3 regions of the Kribbella sp. NPDC050820 genome follow, and region 3 is predicted to be linked to each of the others. Evidence: riboswitches for the same ligand, from Rfam matches in the RefSeq annotation. Region 3 holds a riboswitch; each other region holds the start of a gene.
What was found. A riboswitch is a leader RNA that binds a small molecule or an ion and turns the genes downstream of it on or off. The one in region 3 is predicted to bind thiamine pyrophosphate.
Positions count from the first base shown of each region.

Region 1: linked by a shared signal. The riboswitch ahead of thiC (phosphomethylpyrimidine synthase ThiC) and the one ahead of AB0H36_RS16120 (cytosine permease) in region 3 are both predicted to bind thiamine pyrophosphate.
Region 2: linked by a shared signal. The riboswitch ahead of thiS (sulfur carrier protein ThiS) and the one ahead of AB0H36_RS16120 (cytosine permease) in region 3 are both predicted to bind thiamine pyrophosphate.

Region 1 is NZ_JBFAHB010000003.1:42,283-50,019, reverse strand. Features, by position in the region: gene AB0H36_RS04195 (hypothetical protein) at 1-56, opposite strand, end outside; gene AB0H36_RS04190 (transposase) at 53-610, opposite strand; gene thiC (phosphomethylpyrimidine synthase ThiC) at 941-2,566, opposite strand; TPP riboswitch at 2,557-2,678, opposite strand; gene AB0H36_RS04180 (lysophospholipid acyltransferase family protein) at 2,769-3,515, shown strand; gene AB0H36_RS04175 (hypothetical protein) at 3,664-4,185, shown strand; gene AB0H36_RS04170 (inorganic phosphate transporter) at 4,192-5,190, opposite strand; gene AB0H36_RS04165 (DUF47 family protein) at 5,193-5,825, opposite strand; gene AB0H36_RS04160 (DUF202 domain-containing protein) at 5,965-6,270, opposite strand; gene AB0H36_RS04155 (DUF202 domain-containing protein) at 6,267-6,605, opposite strand; gene AB0H36_RS04150 (glycoside hydrolase family 3 N-terminal domain-containing protein) at 6,602-7,737, opposite strand, start outside.
Region 2 is NZ_JBFAHB010000006.1:86,962-94,698, reverse strand. Features, by position in the region: gene AB0H36_RS08130 (ferritin-like domain-containing protein) at 1-812, shown strand, start outside; gene AB0H36_RS08125 (RNA polymerase sigma-70 factor) at 809-1,684, shown strand; TPP riboswitch at 1,884-2,000, shown strand; gene thiS (sulfur carrier protein ThiS) at 1,991-2,197, shown strand; gene AB0H36_RS08115 (thiazole synthase) at 2,214-2,987, shown strand; gene AB0H36_RS08110 (DUF6807 family protein) at 2,984-4,891, opposite strand; gene AB0H36_RS08105 (family 43 glycosylhydrolase) at 4,891-6,363, opposite strand; gene AB0H36_RS08100 (sugar ABC transporter substrate-binding protein) at 6,485-7,737, shown strand, end outside.
Region 3 is NZ_JBFAHB010000015.1:59,422-67,158, forward strand. Features, by position in the region: gene AB0H36_RS16110 (methylated-DNA--[protein]-cysteine S-methyltransferase) at 1-470, shown strand, start outside; gene AB0H36_RS16115 (methyltransferase domain-containing protein) at 606-1,286, opposite strand; gene AB0H36_RS16120 (cytosine permease) at 1,313-2,641, opposite strand; TPP riboswitch at 2,635-2,746, opposite strand; gene AB0H36_RS16125 (alpha/beta hydrolase) at 2,769-3,431, opposite strand; gene AB0H36_RS16130 (hypothetical protein) at 3,428-4,267, opposite strand; gene AB0H36_RS16135 (DUF3152 domain-containing protein) at 4,331-5,188, opposite strand; gene AB0H36_RS16140 (dihydrofolate reductase family protein) at 5,294-6,061, opposite strand; gene AB0H36_RS16145 (radical SAM protein) at 6,387-6,839, shown strand; gene AB0H36_RS16150 (SPASM domain-containing protein) at 6,961-7,737, shown strand, end outside.

The DNA.
Region 1 (7,737 bases), on a different contig from region 3:
GCCAGTACGGCGAGGACCAGGGCGGCTGCGGTCAACGACAGGATGAGTGCCGTCACGCAGCGGCCCCTGGTCCCAGCAGCTCGGCTGCCAGCTTCCGTCCGCGTTGCTCCTCGGCGAAGCCGGCCGCCTGGGCCCGTTGCGTCACCGCCGACTGGCTGATCCCCAGCTTCACGCCGATCTCCCGCCTGGTGAGTCCCTCGGCCAGCAGGTCGGCCACTGCCCAGCCGCGTTCGCTACGCCGCCGCAGCACCGACGCCATCAGCCACAGCACTGTCTCCACCTGCTCCGCGACGCGGGAGTCGGAGCCGACCACGTTGACATGGTGCGGGCTCGACTTCGCCCGGTTCACCGCCTCCCGCGCGTTCACGAACGCCTCGCCGCTGCCTGCCCGCGTGCTGCGGGGCAAGGGCTGGGCGACGTCGCCGACGCCGAGACCGACGTACCAGGTGTCGGAACGCAGCAGCTCGACGACCACGTCGATGGTCGGGCGCGCCTCCGAGAGCACCCCTTGCACCTCGTCGCCGGCCGTCCGCTCGAACTTCCGGAGCAAACCGGTCCGCCGCGGCCGCCGGTTCAGCGTGTTCAGTAGCTCGGGTACGAGATCGGTCATGCTTCGGCTGCCCCGCTGATCTACCGTGAGAACGAAGACCACCGCCACACCTCCTTCCCAACGCATTAAGGCTACAGTCTTATTCACGTAGAGTGAAGGAAAAAACCTGAATCGGTTCACCCAATCACTCCCAGTGACCGCCCCGCAGGCCCGCCGATCTCCCCAATTCTCCGCTGGATCCGGCCTGCTCGGCATCTCGACTCGCCCCGCGACTTCACGCGGAGTCAGCACGATACGAACCGCCAGGCCATCACAACCGGACCCTCTGAGACGACTCCAGCGGGCGCCGGCCGAATGGCCGGCGATTGTGATGGCCTGGCGGTCCGGTACTCAGTCCGCCAGCGGCAGGTACAGCTTCTTGTCGTGCGACTTGAACGTCTCCGACATCTCGGCGAAGCCGGCCTCGATCGCCTCGGTCGAGGTCAGGCCCTTCTCCTCGGCGTACGCGCGGATGTCCGCGGTGATCCGCATCGAGCAGAACTTCGGCCCGCACATCGAGCAGAAGTGCGCGGTCTTGGCCGGCTCGGCGGGCAGCGTCTGGTCGTGGTACGACCGGGCGGTGTCCGGGTCCAGCGAGAGGTTGAACTGGTCCTCCCAGCGGAACTCGAACCTTGCCTTGGACAACGTGTCGTCCCAGTCCTGCGCGCCCGGGTGCCCCTTGGCCAGATCGGCTGCGTGCGCGGCGATCTTGTAGGTGATCACGCCGGTCTTCACGTCGTCGCGGTCCGGCAGGCCGAGGTGCTCCTTCGGCGTAACGTAGCAGAGCATCGCCGTACCGAGCCAGCCGATCTGGGCCGCGCCGATCGCCGAGGTGATGTGGTCGTAGGCCGGCGCCACATCAGTTGCCAACGGCCCCAAAGTGTAGAACGGCGCCTCGCCGCACAGCTCCTCCTCGAGCCGGACGTTCTCAGCGATCTTGTGCATCGGCACGTGTCCGGGACCTTCGATCATCACCTGGACGTCGTGCTCCCAGGCGATCTTGGTCAGCTCGCCGAGAGTCCGCAGCTCGGCGAACTGGGCCGCGTCGTTGGCGTCCGCGATCGACCCCGGCCGGAGCCCGTCGCCGAGTGAGAACGTCACGTCGTACGCACGGAGAATCTCGCAGAGCTCGGCGAAATGCGTGTACAGGAAGGACTCCTGGTGGTGCGCCAGGCACCACGCGGCCATGATCGAGCCGCCGCGCGACACGATCCCGGTGATCCGCTGCGCGGTCAGCGGGACGTACCGCAGCAGGACGCCGGCGTGCACGGTCATGTAGTCGACACCCTGCTCGCACTGCTCGATCACTGTGTCGCGGTAGACCTCCCACGACAGCGCGGCGGGGTCACCCTTCACCTTCTCCAGCGCCTGGTAGAGCGGGACCGTCCCGATCGGCACCGGCGAGTTGCGCAGGATCCACTCGCGCGTCTCGTGGATGTTCTTGCCGGTGGACAGGTCCATCACGGTGTCCGCGCCCCACCGGGTCGCCCAGACCAGCTTCTCGACCTCTTCCTCGATCGAGCTGGTCACGGCCGAGTTGCCGATGTTCGCGTTCACCTTCACCAGGAACTTCTTGCCGATGATCATCGGCTCGGACTCCGGGTGCCGCCGGTTCGCCGGGATCACCGCCCGGCCGCGCGCCACCTCGTTCCGGACGAACTCCGGGTCGACGCCCTCCCGGACGGCGATGTACTTCATCTCCTCGGTGATGGTTCCGGCCCGGGCGTGCCCGAGCTGCGTCAACGGCTCGCGGCCGGCGATCCAGTCCCGCCGGAGCGCGGGCAGACCGGCCTGTACGTCGATCCGCGCGGACGAGTCGGTGTACGGACCGGACGTGTCGTACAGGTCGAAGTGCTCGCCGTTGGTGAGGTGGACGCGGCGGGCCGGAACGTTCAGCTCGCCGCGGTAGATCTTCTCCGAGCCCGAGATCGGGCCGGTGGTGACAGTGGGTCGGACGTTATTGCCGATGGTTGTCACGTTGCTGCTCCCTACGCCGGAATTACCCGGACAGGTTCGGCGGTCGGCGGCGCCGGGTCTCACCCAGCCGCCCTCTCAGCCCACTTCGGTGCGAGCTCCCGCGATCTAAAGTTGTCGCGGTCCACCCTAACGAACAACTGCATACGGGATTCCGTGGGGCGCGTCACGTCCGCCGGTTGACCGGAGCCGGTAGCGTTCGGGAATGCGCGACCTCGTGTACCCGCCGGTGATCGGCTTCGCGAAGACGGCGTTCAAGGTGCTGGACCTGAAGTTCCAGCTGACCGGGACGGAGAACGTGCCGCGGACCGGCGGCGCGGTGATCGCGATGAACCACATCTCGTACGTCGACTTCGTGCTCGGCGGGTTCGGCGCGCTGCCGAGCAAGCGGCTGGTGCGGTTCATGGCCAAGGAGGTGCTGTTCCGCAGCCGGGTCTCCGGATCGCTGATGCGCGGGATGCACCACATCCCGGTGGACCGCGCGGCCGGTACGGCGTCGTACCGGCAGGCGATCGAGTACCTGAACGCCGGCGAGGTGGTCGGCGTGTTCCCGGAGGCGACGATCAGCCGGTCGTTCGAGCTGAAGGAGTTCAAGTCCGGCACGGTCCGGATGGCCGCCGAGGCCGCCGTACCGGTGCTGCCGATGATCCTGTGGGGGACGCAGCGGATACTGACCAAGGACCATCCGCGCGACTTCTCCCGGCACCGGACGATCGCGATCACCGTCGGCGAGCCGATCACGGTCACCGCGGACGACGACCCGGCCGAGGCGACCGCGCACCTGCGCTCGACCATGGCCGGCATGCTCGACCGCACCATCCGGGCCTACCCCGAGCGGCCCGCCGGCGCCTGGTGGCTGCCGGCCTCGTACGGCGGGAGCGCGCCGACGCCCGAGGAGGCCGAGCGGCTGGACCGGGAGGAGCTGGCCCGCCGGGCGGCCCGGAAGAAGTAGTCGGCTACCGGACAGGACCTTGACCCCGGTACGGCGTGGGGGTACTAAGAGCACTTGTTGGAAGTAGCAGGTACCTGGGGGGTCCCTGTGTCTCGGCCGCGTGGTGGCGCGCGTGGCCGTCGTACTCAGGTGGGCGGGGGAAGCGTTGGTGAAGTCACCCGAAGAGCTGCATCTCTTCGAGCCGGGGATACTGACCGTGGCTCCGCACGTCGCGGAGGAGATCCCCGATGTCGGCGCGTTCTTCCTCGACTGGGCGGTCCGGGGCCTGACCTCGGGGCAGGCCCGCGAGGTGGAGTCCGCGATCAACGGGCGGCGCTGCCAGAACGGCTGGTTCCCGCTGGAGAGCCTGGACACCATCGGCAGCCGCGGCTTCTGGCGTGGCCCGCTGACCTACCTGGCCCGGATGACCGCCGACGACGGCGCGATCGTGCAGGACTGGGCCGCGAGCGGGCTGGACGGCGAGAACCGGAGCAAGCTCGAGGCGACCGCGGACCACCTGCTCTTCCAGCAGGGCCATGCAGCCGCGGCCACCTGGGTGGTGGCGGTGCGGCCGCAGGCCTACCTCGACCTGGCCGAGCTCGGCGACCGCCTGGCCGCCACCTGGGAGCTCAACCTCGGCGCCATCCGCCCCAAAGACGTGGCCAAGGCCGTACGCCGCTGGAACCGCTGACCGGGGTCACTCCAGGATGAAGTGGGCCAAGCCGTAGCAGAGCGCGGCGACCGCACCGGCGGCGGGGATGGTCAGGACCCAGGCGGTGACGATGCCGCGCGCGACGCCCCAGCGGACTGCGGACAGGCGCTTGGTGGCGCCGGCGCCCATCACCGCGGAGGTGATCGTGTGCGTGGTGGAGACCGGCGCATGCAGGCCGATCGCCATCACGTACAGGACGGTCGCGGCGACCGCCTCGGAGGCGAAACCGCGGGCCGGGTCCAGGTGGATGATCCGGCGGCCCAGCGTCCGCATGATCCGCCAGCCGCCGGAGTACGTCCCGAGCGAGATAGCGGTCGCGGCGGCCAGTTTGACCCACAGCGGGATCCCGTCGCCCTCCTGGACGTACCCGGTGGTGAGCAGGGCCAGGAAGATCACGCCCATCGTCTTCTGCGCGTCCTGCAGACCATGGCCGAGCGCCATCGCGGCGGCGGACAGCGACTGGGACAGCCGGAAGCCCCGGGTCACCTTGCCCGGGTGGGCCCGCCGGAACACCCAGAGGATCGTGAGCATCAGGACGAACGCGCCGAGGAAGCCGACTGTCGGCGACAGCACCATCGGGATGACGACCTTGTCCAGGATGCCGGACCACAGCACCGTGCTGGCCGAGGCGAGCCCGGCGCCGACCAGGCCGCCGATCAGAGCGTGCGACGAGGAGCTGGGCAGGCCGAAGTACCACGTGATCAGGTTCCAGGTGATCGCGCCGACCAAGGCGCTGAGCACAACCACCAGCCCGTGCTCACCGGACGGCACACTGATGATGCCCTTGCCGACCGTCTCGGCGACCTCGGTGCCGAGCAGAGCCCCTACGAAGTTCATCACCGCGGCCATCGCCAGCGCCACCCGCGGGGTCAGCGCGCGGGTCGAGACCGAGGTTGCGATCGCGTTCGCCGCGTCGTGGAAGCCGTTGGTGTAGTCGAACACGAGCGCGATGACGACCACCGCGACGACGAGCGCGAGCTCCACGCTCAGCTCTCCTTGACGGCGATCTGCTCGACCGTGTTCGCGACGTGCTCGAAGGCGTCGATCGCGGCCTCCAGCAGGTCGACCACGGTCTTCACCTTCATCACCGTCAGGGCCTCGTACTCGCCGCTGAACAGCTTGGCGATCAGCCGCCGGTGCACGGCGTCACCGGTGTTCTCCAGCCGGTTGATCTCGATCCAGTACTCGGCCAGGTCCTTCATGGTGCGCAGCCGCGGCATCGTCTCGGCGGTCAGCTGGGCGGCCCGCTGCAGCACCTCGATCTGCTCGGCGATCTCCTCCGGCAGCTTCTCCAGGGCGAACAGGTGGACGGCGTCCACCGCCTCCTCCATGTAGTCCATGACGTCGTCGAGGTCGGAGGCCAGCCGGTAGATGTCCTCGCGGTCGAACGGCGTGACGAACGTCGAGTTCACCCGCCGGATGATCGAGTGCGTGGTCTCGTCCGCCGCGTGCTCGGCGTCCTTCATCTGGGCGGCGATCTGGTGGCTCGACGAGAGCCCGGTTCCCGCCGTACTGCCGAGCAACTCGGCCAGGATCCGTGATCCGTCCACGAGGTGGTTGGCGGACTCGGTGAAAAGGTCGTAGAACGTCGGGTCGTTCGGACGCAGACGTAACGGCACTTCAAGCTCCGGGTGAACGAGGGACAAACCGTGAACATGCTAGGGGGAACGGACCGTTGACGCGGCATCCGCCTGGCCAACGTACCGCGTCGCGGTGAACTCGGCTGCCTGGACACCACCGGCGAGTAACCGATCGGTCTCAGCGCGTGAGCACGGCGTAGAGGTCGAAAAGCCCCACCACGAGCACCAGACCGGCTGCCGCCCGGAGCACCCGTTGGTGGCCGAGGGCATGCACCGGCGCGCCCTTCGTACGGCGGTAGACGGCGCTCACCGCGGCCCAGCAGGCCAGCGACAGGACCAGTACGACGACGCCGAGGCCGGTGCGGACGTCCGACGTACCGTGGCCGGAGGCAAGCAAGAGGATCCCGTTCGCAATCAGGCCGAGCGCAGTCCGCCGCCAGGCGAGCAGGGTCCGCTCCGGCTGCAGCCCGGGATCGCGGTTCATTCCCGCCACAGGCTGAAGACCAGGCCGATCAGGCCGACCACGATGATCGTTGCCCCCAGCACCACTGGGAGCCTGGTCACCGGGAGCCGGCCGCCGTTGCGCATGGCGGTCAGGTTCTGCTGCCAGCGGCGGAAGGCGCCGGCCGTGGTGACGATGCCTGCAGTGACCAGAACCACACCGATGATGCGGGCCGGCCAGCGATCCGGGCCGAGGTCGAGGAACTGCACTGCGGACAGCCCGCCCGCGTAGCAGGCCAGCGACGTCCGCAAGTACGCCAGGTACGTGCGTTCGTTCGCCAGCGTGAAGCGGTAGTCCGGTTCCTGCTCCTCTGTCATCCGCAGCTCACCAGGCCGTGGCTCTCCTTGAGTGTCAGCACACGCCTCACGCTACTCGTCAGCTGCGCGGCGAAGGCCTTGTCCTGCTCGGCCTTGGAGACCAGAGCGTTCACCATCGTGGCGGTCAGCCCGGCCGTGGCGTTGATGACGATGTCCCCGCCGGCCGCGACGAATCGGGTCGCCCGTTGACCCGCCGGCACCGACGCCACCTCGGCAGCCGCCCCGACGTCGTCGGTGATCACCACACCGGCCCACTTCAGGTCACCGCGCACCATTCCCCGGATGACCGTCGGCGAGAACACCGCGCGGTTCCTCGGGTCGATCTTGGTGTAGGTGGCTGTGGCGATCATCACCATGTCGGCGCCGGCCTCGAGCCCGTCGGCGAACGGCTGCAGGTTCGCGTCACCGCGGACGGTGACATTGTCGACCACTCCGGACGAGAAGTCGGTGTTGCCGCGCACGCGCCCGAGTCCCGGGAAGTGCTTGACCGACGTCATCACGCCGGCCTGCTGCATGCCGCGGACGAATGCCTGCACCGGCGGCCCGACCTCCTCCGGCGTGTTGCCGTACTCACGGTCCAGCTCGCCGATCGGAGCGTTACTGTCCTTCTGCGAGCTTGGTACGACGTCGGCCACCGGCGCGAGGTCTACGTTGACCCCTGCCTGCTTGAGCTGGTTCCCCCACCCCTCGGCCTCAGCGGTGAGCTTGGAGCTGGACCAGCCGCCTTGCACAGTCGCTGAGGGGATGCGGTCGAAGCCGGAGCCCTTCAGCCGCTGGATCTGACCGCCTTCCTGGTCGGCGGCGATCAGTGGGCGGATGCCCTTGACCGTGGCGGCTGAGTTGACGGTGGCCATTGCCGTACGCGTGTGGGAGAGGCTGCCGCCGCTGCCGAGCAGCAGGATGCCGCCGGGCTTCTGCTTCTGCACGATGGGCCGCTGGGACGACGTCATGCCGTTCGCGCTGATGCCGGTCATGATCAGCTGGGCCGCCTGCTCCCTCAGCGTGAGCGCCTGCAGCTTCTGGTCTACACAGCTGACCGGAGTCGGCGTCGGCGTTGGCGTAGGGGTTGGTGTCGGCGTTGGGGTGGGGGTCGGGGTTGGCTCGCGGGTGATCGGCACTGACGATGACGGCA
Region 2 (7,737 bases), on a different contig from region 3:
TGTCCGTTGCCACCGGCACCATGTATGCGCTGAAGGCCCAGGCCGAGGCGCTGATGCAGATGCCCGACGACGAGGGCTTCGTCGCCGGTCCGACGTTCGACTACGTCACTCCGGCAGCGCGTCAGTGGTCGGTCGGCGAGTCGCAGCGGGTCGCCGTACTGCCGAATGGTCCGTACGTCGTCTACGGCCGGGTGCCGCTGCGGCGCAAGCTCAAGATCGTGTCGGAGAACAACGACTCGCTCACCTGGCAGACGTCGGCGGCCATCGAGACCGAGGACACATACGCGCTCTGCCGGTGTGGCCGGTCCGGCTCCAAGCCGTTCTGCGACGGGACCCACGCGGTGGTCGGCTTCGACGGCACCGAGGCCGAGCCGATGGCGCCGTACGGCGAGCTCCAGCACGTCCACGACGGCGTCGGCATCTCCGCGCAGCGGGTCGGCGAGCTGTGCATCCACGCCGCCTTCTGCATCGGCCGGACGCGTCCGATTGCCAAGATGCTCGCCGACACCGAGGACAGCGACGTACGCTCCGATGTCATGGGACGAATCGACCACTGCCCCTCGGGGTCCTACAGCTACGCGCTCGAGCGCGGCGGTCAGTCGATCGAGCCCGACCTGCCGCGGGCGATCTCGGTGCTCGAGGAGGAGGACGGCCAGGCCAGCGCGTTGTGGGTCACCGGCGACCTGCCGGTGCACCGGGCGGACGGGCGGCTGCAGGAGACCCGCAACCGGGCGACGTTGTGCCGGTGCGGTCACTCGTCCAACAAGCCGTTGTGCGACGGCACCCATCGCGAGATCAAGTTCCACGAATGACCTCGGCCGACTTGGAGCAGGCCGCGGCGGTGTTCGCCGAGGTCCGGGGCCGGCTGTTCGGCATCGCGTACCGGATGCTCGGCAGCGCCGCCGAGGCCGAGGACCTCGTCCAGGACGTGTGGTTGCGCTGGCAGACCACCGACCGCAGTAAGGTGACGAACCCGGCGGCGTACCTGGCGACCGCGATCACCCGGCTGGCGATCAACGCGACCCAGTCGGCACGGGTACGGCGGGAGACGTACATCGGCCCGTGGTTGCCGGAGCCGGTCGACACCAGCGCTGACCCGTACCTCGGCGCCGAACGGAGCGAGGCGCTGGAGTTCGCCGTGCTGCTCATCCTGGAACGGCTGACGCCGACCGAGCGGGCGGCATACATCCTGCGGGAGGCGTTCGACTACCCGTACAGCCAGATCGCCGAGATCATCGGGTCCACCGAGGCGGCCTCGCGCCAACTGGTCAGCCGGGCCCGCAAGCGCATCGTCGCCGAACGCCACAACCCGGTGACCGGTTCGGAACAGCGCGAACTGCTGACTGCCTTCGTCACGGCCGCGCAGTCCGGCGACCTCGAAGAGCTCGAACGCCTGCTCGCCGCTGACGTCGTCAGCTACTCCGACAGCGGCGGCGCCGCGCGGGCCACCCGCTACCCGCTGGTCGGCGCGGACCGAGTGGCGAAGGTCCACAAGGCGTACGCGTCGACGTTCTGGCAAGGCGCCGACGTCGAGCTCGGCACCGTCAACGGCCAGGCCGCCGCCATCCTGCGCCGCAACGGCACCACCTTCGCCGTACTGACCATCACCGCCTCGACGGCCGGCATCGAACAGGTCCTCTGGGCCCTCAACCCCTCCAAACTCACCACCTTCAACGCCGCCTAACAGCCTCCCGCCCACCCAGGACCGCCGCCGAGCAAGACCGCCCCCGACCCGCCAACTCCTGCTCGCTGACCAGCGTGAGAACCGGCGTACCCGGCCGTCAGCATCCGCGTCGGCTGCACAGAGAGGTCACCCTGCGCGGCTGTGACATCGGACCGGGGTTTGGACCTGGGTTGTTTCGGTCGGGTGCGGTGGTTATCGTCGAGGGAGCCGCGGGAGCTCACGCCAGAGTGGGCTGAGAGGGCGACTGACCACGGTGTCGCCGACCGCTGAACCTGTATCGGGTAATGCCGGCGTAGGGAGGACGCGATGGCGTACGACGTGTGGGTGAACGGTGAGGCGACGACAGTCCCGCCGGATCGATCCGTTGCCGAACTGGTCCGGGAGTACTCCGACCGCGAGACCGGGATCGCGGTCGCGGTGAACCAGACCGTGCTGACGCGCGACGAGTGGGCCGGTACGACGCTCACGGACGGCGACCGGGTCGAGATCGTCAGTGCGGTCCAGGGTGGTTGAGGACATGGTTGAGCACATGGACGATCCGCTGGAGCTCGGCGGCCGGATCTACACCTCCCGGCTGATCATGGGGACCGGCGGCGCCGCGAACCTCGAGGTGATGGAAGAGGCATTGCTTGCCTCAGGCACCCAACTCACCACGGTCGCGATGCGCCGGCTCGGCACCGGCCACGAGGGCTCGATCCTCGACGTACTCAAGCAGCACGGGATCGACGTACTGCCGAACACCGCCGGCTGTCACACGGCGGCAGAGGCCGTGCTGACCGCGAGGCTCGCCCGGGAGGCGTTGCAGACCGACCTGATCAAGGTGGAGGTGGTCGCCGACGACCACCTGCTGATGCCGGACCCGATCGAGTTGCTGGATGCGGTCGACGCGCTGGTCGCGGACGGTTTCACGGTGCTGCCGTACACGAACGACGACCCGATCCTGGCGCGCCGCCTGGAGCAGGCGGGGTGCGCGGCGGTGATGCCGCTGGCGGCGCCGATCGGCTCCGCGCTCGGCATCCGCAACCCGCACAACATCGCGCTGATCGCCGAGGCGGCCAACGTCCCGGTGATCGTCGACGCAGGCATCGGTACGGCGAGTGACGCAGCGCTGGCCATGGAGCTCGGCTGCGCCGCCGTCATGCTCGCCACCCCCGTCACCCGCGCCGAAAAACCCGCCCTGATGGCCGCCGCAATGCGAGACGCAGTCACCGCAGGCCGAGCCGCCCGCCTGGCCGGCCGAGTCCCCCGCCGCTGGCACTCAGCCCAAGCCTCCTCACCGACGACCGGTCTGCCTGCTTTCTAGGTCGACTGCTGCAGCCTCTCGGCCAACTCCGGGGCTTCGGTGAGGTCGATGGAGCGGTCGAGGAGGAGGGCGGACAGGGTGAGGTGGAGTTGTTGGTCGGGTTGTAGGGCTAGGGCGCTTTGCCAGGCTAGGGCTGGGCCTGCGCCTACGTAGTCGGTGGCGCGGAGGAACCAGGGGCGGACGTCGGCGGGTTGGGCGAGAAGCAGGGTGGTGACGGTGTCGCCGCGTTGCTGGACGAAGGCGAGCCAGGGGCTGAGCGAGCCGTAGGCGGCGTCGGCGCCTTCGCCGGCCTCGCTCAGTACGACGGTGTTCTCGGCGGACGGCAGCCGCCAGAAGATGCCGCCGTACCCGGCGCCGGGACGTCCCGCGGTCGCCGGGCTGTCGATGCGGATCGGGCCGTAGCGCGCGGTGAGGACGCTGTGCCAGTCGAGGCGCCAACCGCCTTCGGCGAGCGAGCCGCTGAGCTGTCGGCGTTCCACCAGTTGGGGCCGGCCTTGTTCGTCGTACCAGGTGATCTCGTCGGTCAGCGCGTTGCCGGGCCCGTCGTCGACGGTGACTCCGCGGCTGCGCTGCTGGCCGTGATTCGTGAGCAATGTCGGGCCGCGTCCGGGGAGGAAGGTACGACCGCCCCAGTGCGACGTCCCGTTGACGCCGGCAACCGCCAGCGACACACCGTAGTGGTGCCGGTGATCCACCGGGCTCACCTCAGTCAGTGGATGGCCGCCAAGCGTCCGCACCGGGTGCAGATACGGACGCGGCGAGTGCACCTGCGGCATCCGCCGTCCGAACTCGTAGTGCGCGAGCAGCCCGGACTCGGACCCCAGCACGAAAATGTCCCCCTGCTGCTGCCAGCGCACCGGCCCCAGCCGCCCGCGCGGCGCATCCGACTGCAGCCGCGTCGCCTGCGGAACCGGCCCGGTGCTCGCCCGCAACGCCAACCGCAGATCCGGCACCCCGTCCAGATCCACCTCGGTCCCGGCGATCTCGGCGTACAACCGCCGCCAGGCCAACTCCCCCATCCCCTGCTGCGGGACCCGGACAGTCGTCAGCGACGGTACGGCGAATCGCGACAACCCGATGTCGTCCATCCCAGCCACCGACAGGTCCGCAGGTACGGCGACCCCGACCTCGTTGAGCCGCGCCAGCAGACCGAATGCGACGAGATCGTTGAACGCGACCACCGCGGTGACGTGTGAATCCAGCACCTGCTCGACCGCGCCGTACCCGTCCTCGATCGACGAGCCGCACTCGAGCCGGACGAGCTCCAGTCCGGGGATCTCGCGTTCGGCGATCTCGAGCGAGCGCAGGCGGTCCGTGTTCGACGCGCTGCCGACCGGCCCGGCCAGGTAGGCGAGCCGCCGGTGCCCGAGGCCGACGAGATGGTCGACCACGATCCGCACCGCGCGACCGAAGTCGACGCCGACCGAGGCCACATCGGACGGCCCTTGGCGGTTGACCAGGATGACCGGCTTCACGTCCGGCAGCAGCTCGAGCAGGCGCTCCTCGGCCAGCCGCGGCGACACCAGGATGAGCGCGTCGCAGCGGCGGCGGGCCTCGATCGCGATGTCCGCCTCGGCCAGCGGGTCCTCGTCCGTCTCGGCGACCAGGACGCGGTACCCGGCCGCGGCCGAGGCGTTCGTGATCCCGCGCATGATCTGCTGGAACAGCGGGTTGCCGAGGTCCGGCACCACCAGCGCGACCATGTTCGTCCGGCCGAGGGACAGGTTCCGGGCGAGGTCGCTGGGCCGGTAGTTCAGCCGGTCGGCGGCGGCGCGGACGCGTTCGGCGATGTCCGGCGCGACCGTGAGGCGCCCGTTCATCACCCGGGACACGGTCGCCCGCGACACCTCCGCCGCACGCGCGACGTCGGCGATCGTGATCGAGTGCTTCGGTGTCCTGCCCATCAAGCCGTCTCTCGCTCGGTGACCCGCACGGGACCGAACACAGCCCCGCCACCGTCCATCGTGCCTTGCGGCGCCGCCGCGAACAGCCCCACCTCGGCCCCGATCCACCGGCCTTCGACGGCCTGGAACACGCCGGCTTCGACCCACACACCGCCGGTCCGGTACGAGAAGCGCACGAGCGCATTGTCATCGACGTCGGCGGCCAAATCGACGTACGGCGTCTCCAACTGAGCGTGATGCAGAACGTCCTCATCCGGTGTGCCCCGCTGCCGCAGTACGACGTCGACGCCGGTCGGAGTGCGGTGGAGCCCGAGCCACGCATAGCTCTGGCCGAGTACGACGAGACCCGCGCGAGCCCCCGGACCGCCGCCGTCGAGCCGGACCGAGGTCTCGAAACGGCGCCGGTGACCGGGCAACTGCTGCCCGAGCACCTGCGGGAGATTCCGCAGGTCGCCGTCGTCGTCCGGGAGCACGGCCAACCGCAGTGCGGCGGCCTTCGGGGCGTCGTACCACTCCGGCCGTGGGTTCGCCTGCCAGTGCCAGATCTTCGACAACTCGGGGCCCTCGAAGAGATCAGTGCGATCCGGCTCGCTGAGGACGACCTCGCCCTCGCCATGTCGCAGTACCGGCTCGCCGTCAGTCCCGATCACCGGCCAGCCGTCGACCCACCGCATCGGCTGCAGGTGGACGACGCGTCCCACCGGTCCGCGATCCTGGAAGTGCAGGAACCAGTCCTCGCCGTCCGGCGAATCCACCCACGCCCCCTGATGCGGCCCGTTCACCGGCGTCGACCCCTGCGCGAGGACGACGCGATCCTCGTACGGACCGTACGGCGACCGCGCCCGGAACGCCGACTGCCATCCGGTCGCGACGCCACCGGCGGGCGCGAAGATCCAGTAGTACCCGTCCCGCTTGTAGAACTTGGGTCCCTCGAGGGTCGTGTAGCCGGGAAGCTCGTCGCCGTCGATCACCGTGCGGGCCGGCCCGACCACCCGGTCCAGCGTGGGTGAGACCTCGCGGACGGTCAGCCGGTTCTTGATCCCGGCCCGGCTCTTCGCCCAGCCGTGGACGAGGTAGCAGCGGCCGTCGTCGTCCCACAGCGGGCACGGGTCGATCAGGCCGCGGCCGGCCAGCAGCAGGTGCGGCTCCGACCAGGCGCCGGCGGGATCCGTGGCGCTGAGCACGAAGATCCCGTGGTCCGGATCGGGGTAGACGATCCAGAACCGGCCGTCGTGGTGGCGGATGCTCGGCGCCCAGACCCCACCGCCGTGCCGCGGGATCTTGAAGTGCTCGACCGGCGGAACCTCGCGCAGGGCGTGGTTGACGAGCGCCCACGAGACCAGGTCGCGAGAGTGCAGGACCGGGAGCCCGGGCGCCCGGTTGAAACTCGACGCGATCAGCCAGTAGTCGTCGCCGACCCGGATCGCGTCCGGGTCCGGCCAGTCCGCATCGAGCACCGGGTTCACGTACACAGGTCTCGCCCTCCGATCGGGAAACCGCCTTCCGAACCCTATTGCGAGCCCGGTGCGCTGTGTTACTTTCTCACGAAGAAACCGGTTTCTTCAACTGTTCCGGCGTGGAGAGAAGGACAAGATGAGGCGTACAGGTTGGCTGCGGACCACGGCGGTCGCAGCCGTGGCCGCCTTGGCGATCGCGGGCTGTGCCGGCCCGACGAGCGGCGGCGGCGAGCAGGCCGCGAGCAACCCCGACGACTGGGGCGAGGCCAAGGGCACGGTCCAGTTCTGGGACACCAACGCCAATCCGGCGCTGTCCAAGAAGTGGGAGAAGCTGATCGGCGAGTTCAACGCCGCCAACCCCGACGTCAAGGTCGAGTACGTCGGCCTGCCCAACTCGTCGTACCTGCAGAAGGTCGACAACGCGCTGGCCTCCGGCGAGATCCCCGACGTACTGCTGATCGGCAACGACGTCGCGCACCTGATCGCGCAGAACGCGCTGGTGTCGCTGGACGACGCGTACGAGAAGTCCGGGCTGACCGGCAAGGTCGACCCGACGATGATCAGCAACGAGCGGCGGAACTCGGCCGATTCCAAGCTCTACAAGGCGCCGCTGAGCGCGCTGTCGGACGTGATCTGGTACCGGACCGACTGGCTGAAGCAGAAGGGCGTCGCGGAGCCGAAGTCGTACGACGAGTTCTTCGCGATCACGCAGCAGCTGACCGAGAAGGACAAGAACAAGTTCGGGTTCGCGTTCCGCGGCGGGCCGGGGTCGATGCCGCCGATGTTCGCGATGACGTACGGCCAGGCGGGGATCGGGACGTTCTTCACCGACGACGGGAAGGCGACGTTCAACGACCCGGCGGCGGTCAAGGCGCTCGAGCGGTACGTCGGGCTCTACGGGACCGTCAGCGCGCCGGCCGACCTGTCCAACGACTACGCGAAGATCGTGGCCGCATTCGACGGCGGGTCCGCGTGGGCGACGCACCACAACCTCGGCTCGACGCAGGACCACTTCAAGGCGCTCGGGCCGGCGAACGTGGCCGGCGTCCAGCCGTTCCCGAACGCCGACGGGGTGGTCACCGCGACCGCACCGGCGATCTCCGGACTCGGGATCCTCGCGAAGAGCGAGAAGAAGGCGGCGGCGTGGAAGTTCGTCGAGTACATGAGCACGACGGCCAACTCGGAGTGGTGTGAGGCGGTCGGCCAGGTGCCGGCGAACACCGAGGCCGCGAAGGCGTCGTGGGTGCAGCAGTCGCAGCCGCTGCGGGCGATCGTCGAGACGTCGAAGAACCCGAAGACGCAGTACCTGCAGCTGCCGACGTACCTCCCGGACTGGTCGAAGATCCTGAAGACCGAGATGGAGGCCGACTTCCAGAAGCTGCTCCAGAA
Region 3 (7,737 bases):
CCCCGATCGGCACCATGCTGCTCGCAGTCGCCGAAGGTCGCGTCGTGGCCAGTTCGTTCGGCGACGAGGAAACCATGACCAACCGCCTCGCGAAGGCCGTGTCCCCGCGCGTACTACGGCAGCCCCGGGCGCTGGACGACGTACGGCGGCAACTGGACGAGTACCTGTCCGGTCGGCGGCACGCGTTCGACCTGGACGTGGACCTCGCGCTGGCGACGCCGTTCCAGCGGCTCGTGCTGACCGACCTCCCGTCGCACACGAGCTACGGGCGGACGACGACGTACGGCGCGGTTGCCGGCGACATCGACCGGCCGAAGGCGGCCCGCGCGGTCGGTACGGCGCTGGGTGCGAACCCGGTCTGCGTCGTACTGCCGTGCCACCGGGTGATCGGCGCGAACGGAGCCCTCACCGGGTACGCCGGCGGGCTGGACGCGAAACGATTCTTGCTGAATCTCGAAGCAAAAAACTGACTTTTCACGCGCCGGCCAGAAAGCATTTACACTCGAAGAACAAAGGAGCAGATCCCCAGTGTGGAGTGGGGATCTGCTTCTTGTTTTCCCTTGTCTGGAAGAGATCCGGGCGTGGTGGATCAAATTCCTGACGTGTCAGTCATTACCGGGCTGGTGGATCTCCAGGATCAACCGGCGGCGGCCGCCCCAGTCCCGCTTGTACACCTTGTAGTCCTCGATTCCGGCGGCCGCGCACAAGCGCCCGTAGCTGGCCTCGTCGTGGATGAAGTGCACGCTGCTGGTGCCGAAGTGCTCGGTGGTGACGATCCGGTGCTCCGGTCCCTGGCGCATCCCGTTGGCGATCTCGGCCGCCGTCGCCGGGCCCCAGACCGGGCCCTCGATGATGGCCATCCCGCCCGGTTTCAGCACCCGGGAGATCTCGCAGATCGTGGACACCTGCTCGTCCTCGGCGAACAGCTCGTGGAACGCGGTCCACAGGCAGATCACCGCGTCGAACGCGTCCCACTTGTACGGCAGGTCGGTCATCGAGCCGATCGCCCAGTCGATCTGGAGCTCTTCCTCGGCCGCCTTCGCCCGGCCGGCCTCGACCAGGTTCGGCGAGATGTCCAGCGCTCGCACCACCTTCCCGGCCCGGCGCAGCGGCAGTGCGATCCGGCCGTACCCGCAGCACAGGTCGAGCACCGACTCACGGCCCTGGAGCACTTCCTCGACGGCCTTCACGGTCGCCGCGTCCCGCTCGGGCGTGGTACGCGCGGCCAGTCCGTCGGCCCCCAGTTCCGCGTACTCGGCCCGGCTGCGCAGTGCGGAGTTCAGCATTGCGCAAGTATCCCGGTTACGCCGGGTCAGTTGTCCAGCGGTCGGCGACCGATCCGGCCGAGCAGCACTGCGGCCAGCATCGACACGATGATCGAGGTGTACGTCGCGCCGAGCCAGGTCGGCACCGGCTGGTCGTTGAACACCCACTGCTGGACGTCGGTCCAGAACGGCGACCAGCCCTTCACCGTGCCCGGGTTCACCAGCTGGTAGGCGACGAAGCCGATCAGCCAGGCGAGCGCGGGCTGCCAGCGGAAGCGCGCCGTACCGGAGACGTCCCAGTTCATCTTGCTGACCACGAAGAAGTCCGCGATCGCGACCGCGAACAGCGGGACGAAGACCGAGCCGATCAGGTAGAGGAACTGCGTGTAGTTGCCCAGGTCAACCATCAGGGCGAGGCCGGTCGCGAGCACGCCGATCGCGATCGAGATCCAGCGCCGGTCGACGTGGCCGATCAAGTTGTGCGTGGCCATCGTGGTCGAGTAGACGTTCGCGTACGCCTCGTCGACCTCGTCCACCAGCAGCACGAACAGCGCGATCGCACCGGCCGGCAGCGTGACGAGCGCGGTGATCACGTCGGTGCTGTTGGTCCCGAGCGTCGCGACGGCGAACACACCGAGGGAGTAGTACACGATCGCCGCGATGCCGTAGCCGAGCGACGATCCGGCAAAGGCAGCCTTGTTCGTGCGCGAGTGCCGCGTGTAGTCGGCGGCCAGCGGCGCAAACGACACCACGCCGGCGGCAGCCAGGTCGACAGCCGGCCAGAAGCCGAAGACGCCGTCCTGCGGGAGGTCCTGCACCGGCTTGCTGAGCACCTGCACGAACAGGTAGACCGACGAGATCAGCACCAGCCAGACCATGAACTTTCGCAGCACCTTCACGCTGCCGAGCGGCCGGACCGCCATCACCGTCGCGATCACTCCGGCCAGTACGACGAACAACCAGCGCCAGCGTTCACTCGTCACCGCCACCGCGGCCTGCGAGATGACGATGATCTCCATCGTCGCCCAGCCGACGTTCTGCGCGATGTTCAGCACGGTCGGCGCGATCGAACCGCGTCGGCCGAACAGGCCGCGCAGGCAGGCCATCGCCGGCGCACCGGTCTGCGAACCGAACACGGCCGCGCCGCCGAGCACCAGCGCACCGATGCCGCAGCCGACCACGACCGCGAGCAGGCCCTGGGCCAGCGAGCCCGTGTACGCCGCGACCAGCGCACCGGTCACCGGACCGAACAGAGAGATGCCCAGGTTCCCCCACAGGGTGAACTGGTCGAAGAAGCCGAGCGTGCGCGGCGCGTCCGTGGTGAGGACGAGCGGCGCCTCGGTCTGCTTGGCAGGACGAACAGCAGTACTGGTCATGGTGACCCGCTCCCTACGCCGGCATTACCCGGTCAGGTTCAGGCGGTCGGCGACCGGCGTCGCCCTCTCAGCCCGCGCGTCGTGCGAGCTCCCGCATCGGTTTTGCTACCGCGTCAACGATAGCGCTTCAGGCTGGGTTGGGTGCAGCCGCTGCCCGCTGGATGAGAGCGGCCAGCTCCGGGCCGTTGGTCAGCACCGGCATGTGCGAGCCGGTCGACAGGGTGCGGCACTCACAGTGCGTGAGCTCGGCCAGCCGGTCCGTCCACTCGGCCGGGGACAGGTGGTCGTGGCGGCAGCGCACGATCACGATCGGGGCCCGCACCCGGGTGATGATCCCGGCCAGGTCGTGGCGACGGGCCGCCTCGACCGCGCGGGCGATCGTGGCGAACGTCGTACGCGCGTACTGCGGAAACAGCGCCGGGATCAGGCGCGGTGATTCCGGGACGGCCGAGCCCAGCCAGCGGGCGACCAGGTCCGGCCAGCTCGCTGCGCGCACGTCCCCGGTCGGCGCGATCAGGACCAGGGCGTGCACGAGCTCGGGGAAGGCGACCGCGGTCTCGACCACGACCTGGCAGCTGGCCGAGTGCCCGACGAGCACCGACCGCTCCCGGATCTTGTCGGCGACCGCCGTCCCCAGGGCCTGTGGCCGGAGGTCGTCGCCGCGGCCGGCGGGTTCGCCGTACCCGGGCAGGGTGACGATCCGGTACGGCGTGGTGAGGTGCTCGACGGTGGGTGCGTACGACTTGGGCCCGAGGCCGAGACCCGGGACCAGGACGACCGGGATGCTCACTCCCAGGGCGGGCGGGCCGACGCGGCCTGGACGACCGGGTTGGACACGTCCGGCTTCAGCTCGCGGTAACCGAGAAGGAAGCCGGCGGCAAGGATCAGCAGGCCGATCCCGCCCCAGCCGTAGGCCGTGGGCAGCCGGTCGAGCGAGTCGTCGATCGCGCCCATGCCGGTCGACAGCACCATCCCCGCCCAGATCAGGATCGGCACCAGCGAGACCCCGACCAGGAGCAGGCCGCCCAGCTCGGGGGGCTCGATGTCGCGGCCGACCTTGCGGCGGGCGAGCACGTCGCGCGTCCACATCACGATCGCGGCCGCGCCGACCAGGAGCAGCAGCAACTGGCCGATCGTGTCGATGACGTCGGTCCGGAGCGGGTGGTTCAGCGGTGAGCCTGGCGCCTGGGAGATCTCGCGCAGGGCGACCCGCTGGACCGACAGGACGAGCAGGCCGTAGACGGCGGCGATGATCGTGGCGAGCAGTAGGACGCGGGCCGCGCGCGGATCACGGGGTGCGACCGGAAGCTCGCGGCCGTACTGCGGCAGCTCGCGCTGCTGTGGATGCGCGGCGGGGCCGTAGGGGCTGCCGGGGCGGTAGTTCGGCGGCTGCGTGTACCCGCCGGGCGGGGCTTGCGGCGGCGGTGCCTGAGGTGGGGCGCCGTACTGGCCGGGTGGGGTGCCATAAGGCTGCGGCTGCGCGTAGTGGCCCGGCTGCTGCTGGCCGGGAGGCGGGGCGCCGTAGCTGCTGCCGCCGTACGGCGTCGGCGGGGCGTAGTGGTGCTCCTCGGCCGGCTGCTCCGGTTGCTCACCGCGGCCGTACGTCGGGAAATCCTGTGACGACATCGCTGCTGCCTCCCCTCGGGCCCAGCCTCTCACGAACGAGGGTTTCGCTCAGGTCGTACGGCCTCAGGTGGCCTTGATCGTCGGCCAGGCGTTGGGCAGGCAGCCGGCCAGGCCCTTGGTCTGCTGCATCATCACCGGCGCCGGCGTCTTCGCCTTGCTGCAGGTGGAGTGCCCGTGGCCGAGCGCGTGCCCGACCTCGTGGTTGACCAGGTAGTTGCGGTAGAGCGCGACGTTCCCGGAGTACGCCGGGATCGCGTACATCCAGCGCTTCGCGTTCAGCACGACCCGGTCCTCGACCCGGCAGGACACCTCACCGCCGGTGTCGAGCGGCAGGCACAGCTTGTCGGTCAGCGTCGGCGTCGCCAGGATGATCCGCAGGTCGGCGTCCACCTTGTCGGTCCGCTCGAAGTTCACTGGGTGGATCGCCTGCCACCCCCGCGCGTCCGTCAGCGTCTTGTGGATGATCTGCGCGACCGCGGCACCGTTGACCGACAGCCCTTGCTCGATCTCGACCCGGTACGTCAGCTTGTCGCGGACCCCGCTCGCCTTGTCGAAGCCCGGCACGACGGCCAGCTTCCCGCTGGACACCGAGTAGTTCGGCTTCGCCCCCTTCGGCGGCCGCGTCAACGTCGGCGCCGGCCGCTGCGGCGTCGTGAACTTCTGCGTCGGCGTCGCCACCGGCGTAGGCGTCACCACACTCACCGGCATCTCAGTGGCCGAAGCAGCCACCCCCGCCACCACCTCAGCCGCCAGACTCCGCTGGTTAGTAGCGTCCGGATGCGCCACCACCACAGTCCCCAGCACCGCCAAGGCACTCACCGAGAACCACTGCGCCTTGTACGACTTCTTCCGACTATGCCGCCCACCCCGGCGCTTCTGAACAGGCGCATCCCCACGCCGCCCGCTCCGCGCCCTCGTCATGACGATTCACCCTACCCACCCCGCACCACCTCCCGAAACCCCAGTTCCACCCCACCCCCCACAAACGAACCAAAGGCAGAGCCGGAAGGAGACGGGGGACCCGGCCTAGTTTTCGGCTACGGCGTAGTGCAGGCGAACGGAGCCGCCAGTGTCGGTGTGCACCGAGAGCAGCTGCAACCGGGTCGGAGACTCGCCGACGGCAAGCGGCGGCCCGTCCATCACCGACGGGGTGCCGAGTCCGCCGACGAGAGCGGGCGCCAGCGTCAGGTGGAGTTCGTCGATCAGACCTGCCCGCAACAGTGCACCGTTCAGTCCGCCGCCTGCGTTCGACAGCACGCAACTGACGCCGAGCTCGGTGCCCATCGCGGCGATCCCTTGCGCCAGGTCCACGCGCTCCTCGCCGACGACGAGGTAGCAGATGCGTTCGCGGCGGAGATAGCCGAGGTAGTCGGCTGGAGTCGACCGCGCCACCAGGACCAGCACGTCCCAGTCCTCGTGCTTCTCGGTCCAGCGCACGCGTCCGCGGCCGTCGACGACGGTGAACCACATCTGCGGCGGGGACGGTTGTCCGGTGATGTCCGGTGGGAGGAAATGCTGGTAGAGGCCGACGGTGTCACCGTCGAAGGTGGGCAGTTCTTCCGGAGTCTCGTCCTCGGTGACCAGGCTGCCGCTCCCCTCCAGGATCGCGTTGCAGCCGTACTTCTGTCGGAGCACCTCGAGAATGTCGAGCCGCACCGGATCGGCGGCGCGCGGGGTCATCGCGGCCCACAGATCCGCACTCGGCTGGTGCATCAACAGCGCGTCCCGGGCGAGCGCGACCTTCCCGTCGACACTGGCATCCACACTGACCACCACACGCGGTCGCTTCCCCATCACAGCCTCCTCCGACTCGCTGGACGGCGCGCCCCAGATCTACCAGCGCCCACCGACAACCCACCGACCCGCTCGGACAGTTGGTCCCCGGTCCGCGCCGGCGTCGGTCGTCGATCGCGCGCGACGACGCACCCGCTTCGCGGCCGGTCGACCTCCGCCTCGATCTCCGCGGGGTCGGCAGGATCCTCGAGCGCCTGGTACCGCTGCATCGCCTCGGGCGCGATCAACACAGCCGCCGGCTTCGACGCACTCGCAGGCGATGCGAACTGTCGGTGATCGCCGAGACACTAGGAGTGGTGAGGTGCTGACGAAGGGATGGTTCCGTATGTCAGGTGTTTCGTTTGTGTGGTTGGAGATCACGGAGAAGTGCCGGCTGCAGTGTGTGCACTGCTACGCCGAGTCTGGGCCAGCCGGGTCGCACGGAGTGATGGAGCCGGCGGACTGGATCCGCGTGATCGATGAGACTGCTGAGCTGGGGGTGGGGATGGTGCAGTTCATCGGCGGTGAGCCAACCCTGCATCCTGCGTTGCCTCAGCTGCTGGCCCACGCTCTCGCTGCTGGGCTCAAGGTGGAGGGTGTTCTCGAACTTGGTGCATGTGACGCCGGCGTTGTGGGAGTTGTTCTCGCTACCCGGGGTGCGGCTGGCGTGTTCGTACTACTCGGACGAGCCGCGCCAGCACGCGGCGGTGACCGGCACAGCCGGGTCGCATGCGCGGACCCGGGCGAACATCGCCGAGGCGGTACGGCGGGAGGTGCCGGTGCGAGTCGGTGTGATTGATCTGTCCGACGATCAGCGCAGCGAGCAGGCGGTCGCCGAGCTGACCGCGCTGGGGGTGACCGAGGTCGGGATGGACCGACTCCGGGAGGTTGGCCGTGGCACGCGAGGCGCGGGCACGGGCATGGACCAGTTGTGTGGGCAGTGTGCGTCGAAGGTCCTGGCGATCTCCCCGACCGGGGAGGTGTGGCCATGTGTGTTCAGCCGTTGGCTGCCGGTCGGGAACGTGAAGACCAGCTCGCTGGGAGAGGTCGTCAGCGGTTCGGCGTTGCGTGATATCCGGTCGGACTTGGCCGAGGAGTTCGCTCGGCGTGCCGCGTCGACGCAGCCGTGTGTGCCGAACATGTGTGACCCGCAGTGTGGGCCGTCGTGTGGTCCGGCGTGCCGACCGCATTGCTGGCCGACGGGCCAGGGGCCCTGCAAGCCGAAGGGCGGTTGGGGCGAAGATGTTGGCCCAGTGCAGGTCGCCGTGCACGGTCGTCCAGTGCTCGATGTCGACCGGTGCGCCGTACACGCGCGTGGTGCGTTCCCTGGTCCGGTCCGGGTCGATGCCCATTCGGGGGGTCTCGGTGTGTTGCAGCGCCGCGAGCGCGGCGCTGAGGTCGTTCCACCAGGTGTCGGGCAGTTCGGGGTCCTGTTCCAGGTCGTCGGTGGCCGAGACCGGGTGTCCGGGCAGCAGGACGAGGAGCTCGGCCCGCTGGCGCCGCCAGTCGCCGTCTGCCCACTCCACGACGTCGAGCACCCGCGAGCGCGGTACGTCGACCAAGCCGTTGGCGTCGACGTTGCCCGTCCAGGTGTCGCCGCCGGCCCACTCCGGAAACTCCGAGACGACCCGCAGCCAGTAGTAGCCAGCTGGTCCGGTGCACCGGGCGCCGATGGTGCGCAGCCGCCATCCGAAGGC